DNA from 2 places in the Micrococcus sp. APC 4021 genome. Region 1 is predicted to be linked to the other one. Evidence: predicted binding sites of a transcription regulator. Region 1 holds the regulator's gene; the other holds the start of a gene.
What was found. Region 1 encodes LexA, which represses DNA repair genes until DNA is damaged. Its sites were predicted from a motif close to TCGAACANNTGTTCGA; they were not measured.

Region 1 (4,382 bases):
CCGTCGGGTTGTTGGGGGAGGCCAGGAAGACGACGTGCGGACGGTGCTCCCGCACCATGGCCGCCGCGTGCTCGGCGCTGAGGGTGTGGTCCGCGGCGCGGCCGCCGTCCACGAACACGGTGTCCGTGCCGCCGGCCAGCAGCGGGTACATGGAGTACGAGGGCAGGAAGCTCAGCAGTGTCCGCCCGGGGCCGCCGAAGGCCTGGAGGATCTGCTGCAGGATCTCGTTGGAGCCGTTGCCGGCCCACACGTGGTCCGCCGTGAGGCCGTGGCCGAGGTAGCCGGCGAGCGCGCGTCGCAGGCCCGTGAACTCGCGGTCCGGGTAGCGGTTCAGCCCCCCGGCGACGGCCGCGACCCGCTCGGCGATGGCGGTGGCGACCTCCTCCGGCACCGGGTGCGTGTTCTCGTTGGTGTTGAGCATGTACGGCACGTCCAGCTGGGGGGCGCCGTAGGGGCTCAGGCCGCGGAGGTTCTCGCGCAGGGGCAGAGAGCTGAGGTCGGTCATGGCCGCCAGTCTAGGAACCCTGGAGGGCGAGGCCCGCCGTGCGTCACCGCGTGGCCGGGACGAACAGCTCCTCGCCCGGGGCGGGGGCCCGGCCCTCGAGCCCGTTGAGCTCGTCGATCGTGGCGATCACCTCGTAGACGTCCGCCTCCGGCGCCACCGTGGTGGCGATGGTCCACAGGCTGTCCCCGGGCATGACCGTGACGGACTGGGTGGCGGGTCCCGCGGTGTCCGCGGACACCGCGGCGGGCGACAGCAGCACACCCAGGAAGAAGGCGGCCGCCAGCGTGGCGGCCACGGCCGCGGCGATCACGGGGATCCCCCGCAGGACGAGGCGGCCGCGGCGGGTCAGACGGATGGTGGCCGGACGCGGCCGCGCCGTCGCGGGCGAGCCGGCGAACTGGGCGGTGGTGAGCGTCATGGTGTCCTCCTCCGGGGCGGATGCCCTCCAGGTGATCGAACATCTGTTCGAATCCGTTCGAATGCCTTTCTAGCACAGGTGTTCGAGACACGCCACGAACAGATCGAACATATCTTTGAAGGAGAGGCGGCTCTCCTCTAGGCTCGAGGCCATGCACGGACGCCCCGGAACGCCCCCGGGGATCGCCAGGACACAGGCAACCAGCGGGGGCGGACACGGTAAGCGTCCGGACGGCAGCCGGACGCCGGAACATGAGGCCGGCCACCATCACCCCCGGGAGAACGGACGGCAGCCATGAGCACCACCGACGATCAGCCGGCGGCGCGTGCGCCGCTCACCGACCGCCAGCGGCGGATCGTGCAGACCATCCGGGACGCGATCGCCGACCACGGCTACCCGCCCTCCATGCGCGAGATCGGCGATGCCGCGGGCCTGGCCTCGCTCTCCTCCGTCACGCACCAGCTGGGCCGTCTCGAGCGGCACGGCTACATCCGGCGCGACCCCGGACGCCCGCGTGCCCTCGAGGTGCTGCTCGACGTGGACGGCACCCCGCTGGGTGAGGCCGCCTCCCCCGCCGCTGCGCCGTCGTCGCGGATCTCCGCGATCCCCGCATGGCACACCGGTGCGGACGAGGCGGACAGCGTGCCGGTCCCCTGGGTCGGCCGCATCGCGGCGGGCGGCCCGGTCCTGGCTGAGCAGCAGGTCGAGGACGTCATGGCGATCCCGCGACGCCTTACGGGCGAGGGCGAGCTGTTCATGCTGCGCGTCACGGGCGACTCGATGGTGGACGCCGCGATCTGCGACGGCGACTGGGTGGTGGTGCGTCGGCAGGAGACGGCGGAGAATGGCGACATCGTCGCGGCCCTCCTCGACGACGAGGCCACCGTGAAGACCTTCCGCCGCCGCGACGGGCACACCTGGCTCCTCCCCCAGAACACGGCCTACGAGCCCATCCTCGGCGATCACGCCACCGTGATGGGGCGGGTCGTCACGGTCCTGCGTTCGCTCTGACCCGCTCCCTCCGGCCGGGCCGACGGCCCGAGGCCGAGCGAGGTCAATCGCCCGAGGCGAGCCGTGCCAGCACCCCGCGGACGACGTCGCGGTCCGTGGTGCGCCAGAAGTCCGGCAGGGCGCTCGTGATGTAGCCGCCGTACCGCTCGGTGGCCAGGCGGGGGTCCAGCACGGCCACCACGCCGCGGTCCGTCACGGAGCGCACGAGGCGCCCGGCGCCCTGGGCCATGCGCACGGCCGCGTGCGTGGCGGAGATCCGCATGAACCCGTTGCCGCCGTGCCGGGCGACGTCCCGGGTCCGGGCCTGGGAGAGCGGGTCGTCCGGCCGCGGGAACGGGATGCGGTCGATCACCACGAGCCGCAGCGAGTTCCCCGGCACGTCCACGCCCTGCCACAGGCTCATGGTGCCGAACAGGGACGTGTCCGGCTCCTCGGCGAACTGGCGCACGAGGGCGGAGAGGGTCGCGTCCCCCTGGCACAGGATCGTGGTCTTCGGCCCGAGCCGACGGCGCATCTCGGCGGCGGCGTCCTCGGCCGCCCGGCGCGAGGAGAACAGGCCGAGGGCCCCACCCCGCGACGCCCTCAGGAGCGCCTCGAGCTCATCCAGGGACTCCGGCGAGGCCGTCCGGCCGGGCCGGGGCAGGTGCCGGGCCACGTAGAGCACCCCCTGACGCGGGTAGTCGAAGGGGCTGCCGACGTCGAGGGCCTCGAACTTCGGGGCGTCCGGACCGGCCAGGCCCACGTCGCCGGCCACCGAGTCGAACCGGCGCTCCCCCGAGCCCACGGTGAGCGTGGCGGAGGTGAGCACCGTCGTCGCCTTGCCGAACAGGCCCTCCCGCAGCTTGCCGGCCACCGAGAGCGGGGCCACGTAGAGCTGGGGCGGGTCGGTCTCGTCCCCCGGCTGCCAGCCCACGCCGGGCTCGAAGTGGCCGGGACGGGTGGCCCACAGCACCTCGGGGAAGTCGGCCTCGGGCCGGGCCGCGAGCATGCGCTCCACCACCTCGAGCACCTCGAGGATCCGCGAGCGCGCCATCTGCCGTCCGCCGTCGGCATCGGCCTCCTTGTCCTTGTCCTGGCCGAGGTCGGACAGGCACTGGCGCGCGGCCGTGAGGACGCCGGTGAGGGCCTGCTCCTGCACCTCGTCCGGGCCGGCGGCGATCAGGCCGGACGGGGTGTCCGTGAACGCGCGGTCCAGGGCCGCCCCGGCTTCGATCAGGTCCTCCACGGCCACGGTGGTGTGACGGCGCAGCGAGGTGGCGGCGCCGTGCACGATCGACCCGGACAGCTGCCCGGTGACCGCACCGGTCACCCGGTCCTGCAGCTCGTGGGCCTCGTCCACGACGACGGCCGAGTACGCCGGCAGCACCGCGAGCCCCTCGAAGGCGCTGATGGCGAGCATCGCGTGGTTGGTGACCACGACGTCCGCGTCCGCCGCGTCCGCGCGGGCCCGCTCGGAGAAGCACTCCTCGGCCTGGGGGCAGCGGGACGCGCCGAGGCAGTCGACCGCGGAGACGGAGACCTGCCGCCACGCGCGGTCGGTGACGGGGACCTCGAGGTCGTCGCGGTCCCCGGTCTCGGTCTGGTCCGCCCACGCCCGCAGGTACATGACCTCCTTGCCCAACAGGGAGGAGGGCCCGGCGGCGCCGTCCGTGGCGGAGCCGATCATCCCGCCGTCGTCGGCGACCGTGAAGAGGGCCTCCTCGCCCTCGTCCCCGGGGTAGCCGCCGTCCACTTTGTGGCGGCACAGGTAGTTGGAGCGGCCCTTGACCAGGGCGACGACGGGCTCGCGAGGCAGCTCGTCCTTGAGCGCCTCGACCAGCCGAGGGGCGTCCCGCTTCATGATCTGGGCCTGCAGTGCGAGCGTGGCCGTGGCGACGACGACGGGGTCCTCCTGCGTCATCGCGTGCTGGAGCGCGGGGATCAGGTAGGCCAGGGACTTGCCGGTGCCGGTGCCGGCCTGCACGAGCAGGTGGCGGCGCGACTCGAGGGCGCGCGCCACCTGCAGCACCATCTCCCGCTGACCCGCGCGGTGCTGGCCGCCGGTGGCCTGCACCGCGGCGTCCAGGAGGCGCAGCGCCTCGCGCTCGTGCTCCGTGCGTGGCTGCGCGCCGCCCGCCCCGGCTTCCTTCGCCCGGTCGCTTACGACGCGTCCGCCTCCACGACGAACTCGGCGAAGTCCGGCGCGATGTCCTCACGGACCAGCACGGACAGGCGGGTGCCGCCCTCCTCGTAGCCCTCGGCCAGGATCTCCGCGTCCGCCGAGTGGAGGCGGGAGACCAGCTCACCCCGGGTGAACGGGATCAGCAGTTCGAGCCGCACGTCAGGCCGCGGGATGGTGGCCGCGATGGCGCGCTCGAGCTCGTCGATGCCCTCGCCGGTGCGCGCGGAGACCACCACGGCGTGGGGCTCCTTGGCCCGGATCCGGGCGATGACGGCCGGGTCCGCGGC
Region 2 (4,382 bases), on a different contig from region 1:
GCGTCCCAGCATGCCGACGAGGCGGCGGGTCACCTTGTCCCGCTCGGCCCGGGCCTCCGGCGAGGCGCCGCCGGGGACGGTGCGGCCCCGCAGCCGTCGGCGCACGAGGTCGAGGGCGGCGGCCCGCTCGTCCTCGCCGTCGATGGCCTCGAGCGCCTCGGCGGCGATCTCCCGGTCCACACCCTTCTGCTGGAGCTCATGTCCGATGGCGCGGCGCGCCAGGCCCTTGCTTCGGTGACGGCTGCGGACCCAGACCTCGGCGAAGGCGGCGTCGTCCACGAGCCGCACCTCCTCGAAGCGGTCGAGGACGCGCTCGATCAGCTCGGGCTCGGCCTGGCGCTCGGCGAGCTTGCGTTCGAGCTGGCCGCGGGAGCGGGGGCCCAGGGCGAGCTGGCGCAGGACGACCTCGCGTGCGGCCTCCTCACGCTCACGCGGTGCGGTCGGTCTGGGGGGCGGGCTCAGCCGGCGCGCGGCCGTCCTCGCGGGGCCGAGTGCGCCCCGACCGCTTGGCGGGCGCCCGCTTCCGTCCTCGGCGCTCGGTGCCCGCCCCGGTGCCCTCGCCCCCGGACCACGGCAGCGATCGGGGCCCGGCGTCGGGCACGGGGCTGGGCAGGTCGCTCGCGCGGGTCAGCAGGGCTCCGAGATCCGGCACCGCGTCAGGGACGGGGTCCCGGACGTCCCCCACGGGGGTTCCGGCGTCGTGCGCGGGCACGGCGTCCTGCGCGGGGTCCGTGGCGTCCGCGTCGGACGACGTCGGCTCCGGCACGTCGGCCAGGTCGAGCCACATCCGGCCCACGTCCGAGTCCCGGGCGTCGTCGAACGCGGACGCACCGGAGGCGGAGCCGCTCCGGCCGGTCGTCTCCGACCGGTGGGCGACCCCGCCTCCGACGTTCCTGTGCGATCGGGTCATCCGGCCGCGGTGTCCCCCGGAACCGCGGTCAGGGCCGGGGCCTCGTCATCCTCGGCCTCCGGGGCCACCCCGATGCCGAGCTTCGTGAGGATGCGCTGCTCGATCTCGTTGGCGAGGTCCGGGTTGTCCCGGAGGAAGCGACGGGCGTTCTCCTTGCCCTGCCCGAGCTGGTCCCCGTCATAGGTGAACCACGCGCCGGACTTCTTGACGATGCCCTCCTCGACACCCATGTCGATCAGGCCACCCTCGCGGGAGATGCCGACCCCGTAGAGGATGTCGAACTCGGCCTGCTTGAAGGGCGGGGCCATCTTGTTCTTGACGATCTTCACGCGGGTGCGGTTGCCGACGGGGTTGCCGGCCTCCTTGAGGGTCTCGATGCGCCGGACGTCGATGCGCACGGACGCATAGAACTTGAGCGCCTTGCCGCCCGTGGTGGTCTCCGGGGAGCCGAAGAACACGCCGATCTTCTCGCGCAGCTGGTTGATGAAGATGGCCGTGGTCTTGGTCTGGTGGAGGCGGCCGGTCACCTTGCGCAGCGCCTGGGACATGAGGCGGGCCTGCAGGCCGACGTGGGAGTCGCCCATCTCGCCCTCGATCTCGGCGCGCGGGGTCAACGCGGCCACGGAGTCGATGACGACGATGTCCAGGGTGCCCGAGGAGACGAGCATGTCCATGATCTCCAGGGCCTGCTCGCCCGTGTCCGGCTGGCTGACCAGCAGGGCGTCCGTGTCCACACCGAGCTTGCGGGCGTAGACCGGGTCCAGGGCGTGCTCCGCGTCGATGAAGGCCGCGATGCCACCGTTGCGCTGCGCGTTGGCCACCGCATGCAGGGCCAGGGTGGTCTTGCCCGAGGACTCCGGACCGTAGATCTCCACCACGCGGCCGCGCGGCAGGCCGCCGATGCCCAGGGCCACGTCCATGGCCACCGAGCCCGTGGGGATGACCTCGACGGGCGCCTGGGTCTGGTCCCCCAGCCGCATGACGGAACCCTTGCCGAACTGCTTGTCGATCTGGGCGAGAGCGGCCTCGAGGGCCTTCTCGCGATCCGTCACCTTGCTCATCCTTCACCCCTAGCTCTGGTGGTGCTGCGACGGACGCTGGAGCGCCCGCCTCGGTCATGTCCGTGAATCTACGGGGAGCAGCGGACATGATAAGCACGCCTTGCTCCGCCTGTGCACGAGATCACCCCGTCGCACTGCTGTGCAGGACTCTACCGCATTATTCGAACACGTGTTCGAAGCCGGGCCTGGGCTACAGACCCCACCGGGGCCGGGCGATGCCGCGGCCGGACCGCCGACACCCGGACGCGCCGGCGTCACTGCCGGGCGCGACGGGGCCGGGCGGAGCCGCCCGTGCCACCGAACAGCACCGGGTCCCCCCGACCGTCGACGTGGATCTCGTGGACCCGCCGACCGCGCGCGTCGAACGCCTCCAGCCGCCAGTGCTCTCCGTCGTCCAGCCGGGGCAGCACCACGGGCGGACCGATGTGCTCCACCTGGTCCACGACGTCCTCGCCGTGCATCCGGGACAGGGTGCAGGCGTGCCCGTCGTCGGCCTCTCCCGGGAAGGCGGCCCAGTCCACCCGTGAGAGCCCGCCGGGCTCGGCGGTGACCAGGACGTCCGGCCCGTCTGAGTCGTCGCCCCGTTCATGCGCCAGCAGCGCGTCGATGTGCGTCGCCACGGTCGAGGCCGAGTGGCCCCGACGCATCGCGTCCACGGCCCGCGCCGTCACGTGGGCGGGCAGCGCGGCGTGCCCGGCCCCCCAGGTGGCGATCCGCACCTGGTGCTCGGCGTCCGTGGCGAACCGCCGAGGGCCGCCCGTCATGCCCGGGGTGCGGTGGACGAGGGGCAGCAGGTGCCCCTCCACGTGGTGGTCGCCCGCGTTCTGGAACACCACCACGCGACGGCCCGCGTCGAGCGTGCCCACCCGGTGCCCGATCCCCTCCTCGGCCAGCCGCGCCTCCACGGCCTCGCGCTCCGCGACGGGGTCGAGCTCCTCACCGGGGAAGAGCGTCCGCAGGTAGTCCCGCACCGTGGGCGGGTGGTAGTCGAGCAGGTCCGTCTGGGGGTTCCAGGCGAAGACGCTGCTGCGCCCCTCGAGCTCCTCGTTCAGCCGCAGCGCCGCGAAACCGCCCCCGGACCCGCCCACCAGGAGCAGGTCACGGCCCAGCCCGTCCGCCAGGGCCCGCAGAGTGGCGAGCAACGTGGCGTGGGCCTGGGAGCCGGGCGAGCCCGTGTACCACCCGAGGAGGAGGTCGTCGGCGAGCTGCATCGAGGGGTCGCTGACGGCGACCCACGGGATCCCCAGCTCGTAGGAGAGCCGACGCCCGGCGAAGAACGGCGGGGCCACGCTGTTCCGCTGGCTCATCGCGCCCGTGAGGAAGACGACGACGGACTCGCGCTCTCCCACGCCCCCGAGGTCACCGCGGATGATGAGGTCAAGGTGATTGCCGTCCGGCAGGGGCAGGATGTGCAGTCCCGGACCGAAGCCGGAGGCCGCGAACTCCTCGACCGACCCCCAGCGGACCGGGTCGACCCCGTAGTTCGCATAGTCGCTCTCCACGACGTCCCGGTATGGTGCGGACGGCTCGGGCGCAGCGGGCTCGGCGGACGGCTCGGGCGCAGCGGGCTCGGCCGGGGCCTGCGGCGCAGCGGGCTCGACGGGCTCCGCGTCCGGGCTGACGTCGACGAGACCGTCGACCTCCCATGGATCGCGTCCGTCAAGCACGGCGACCACCCCGGCCGCCAGCGCGGCGGCGGCCGCCGGGGCGAGGGCCAGCGGGTCGGCGGTGCCGTCGTCGGCGAGCGCGGCGTGTCGGATCGCGTCGTCCACGCGCACCACCCGGGCCGGGTCGAGGTCCTGGGCCGCCCGGTCGGCGAGCCGGTCCGCGTAGCGCGCGGCAGCGAGGATCGCGGCCTCGTGCCGGGCGGCGGTCCCGTCCGCGGTGCGGACCGCCATCCCGCCGTGATGCAGGATCAGCCGCTCTCTCAGACCCACGGCATCCAGGGTGGAGAGGAAGGTCCGCCACCCGGCCACCCACAGCGCGAAGTGCTCGTCGTCGCCGCTGGGCACCCGGCGCCGGCCGTCCTGCGGCGGTGCCGACTCGAGGTACTCCGGCGAGACGGTCACGACGGCCCCGGACGGGAGCACGTCGAGGGCGAAGCGCTCGTCGGCGACGTCGACGACGATCGCGTCGGGATCGAGCCGGACCAGGTCGGCCACGAGCATGCGGTCGACGTCGCGGCGGACCAGCTCACGCCGGAAGTCCGAGGCGACCCCGGTCAGGTCGGCGTCCTCGACGGGCGGGGTGCCCAGTCCGGCCATGGAGACCCGGGCGAGGAAGTGCCCTGCGGGCACGGAGAGCCGGGGGTCCGCGACCAGGGCGGAGCGGGTCAGGGCGCTCCCGACGACGGCGATGCGTGCGGTCATGGCCTGTGGGCCTCTCTCTCGGGATGGGGACGGACCGACGGA

Region 2: recA (recombinase RecA) is a predicted target of LexA. The motif match lies at 2,133-2,148, and genes of this name have one in related genera.

Annotation. Positions count from the first base shown of each region.
Region 1 is NZ_JASDCZ010000041.1:11,745-16,126, forward strand. Features, by position in the region: gene QL983_RS05490 (histidinol-phosphate transaminase) at 1-505, opposite strand, end outside; gene QL983_RS05495 (LysM peptidoglycan-binding domain-containing protein) at 549-923, opposite strand; gene lexA (transcriptional repressor LexA) at 1,218-1,934, shown strand; gene QL983_RS05505 (ATP-dependent DNA helicase) at 1,978-3,987, opposite strand; gene hflX (GTPase HflX) at 4,074-4,382, opposite strand, start outside.
Region 2 is NZ_JASDCZ010000027.1:13,842-18,223, reverse strand. Features, by position in the region: gene QL983_RS04145 (regulatory protein RecX) at 1-288, opposite strand, end outside; gene QL983_RS04140 (hypothetical protein) at 428-910, opposite strand; gene recA (recombinase RecA) at 907-1,971, opposite strand; gene QL983_RS04130 (DUF6270 domain-containing protein) at 2,226-4,340, opposite strand; gene QL983_RS04125 (glycosyltransferase) at 4,337-4,382, opposite strand, start outside.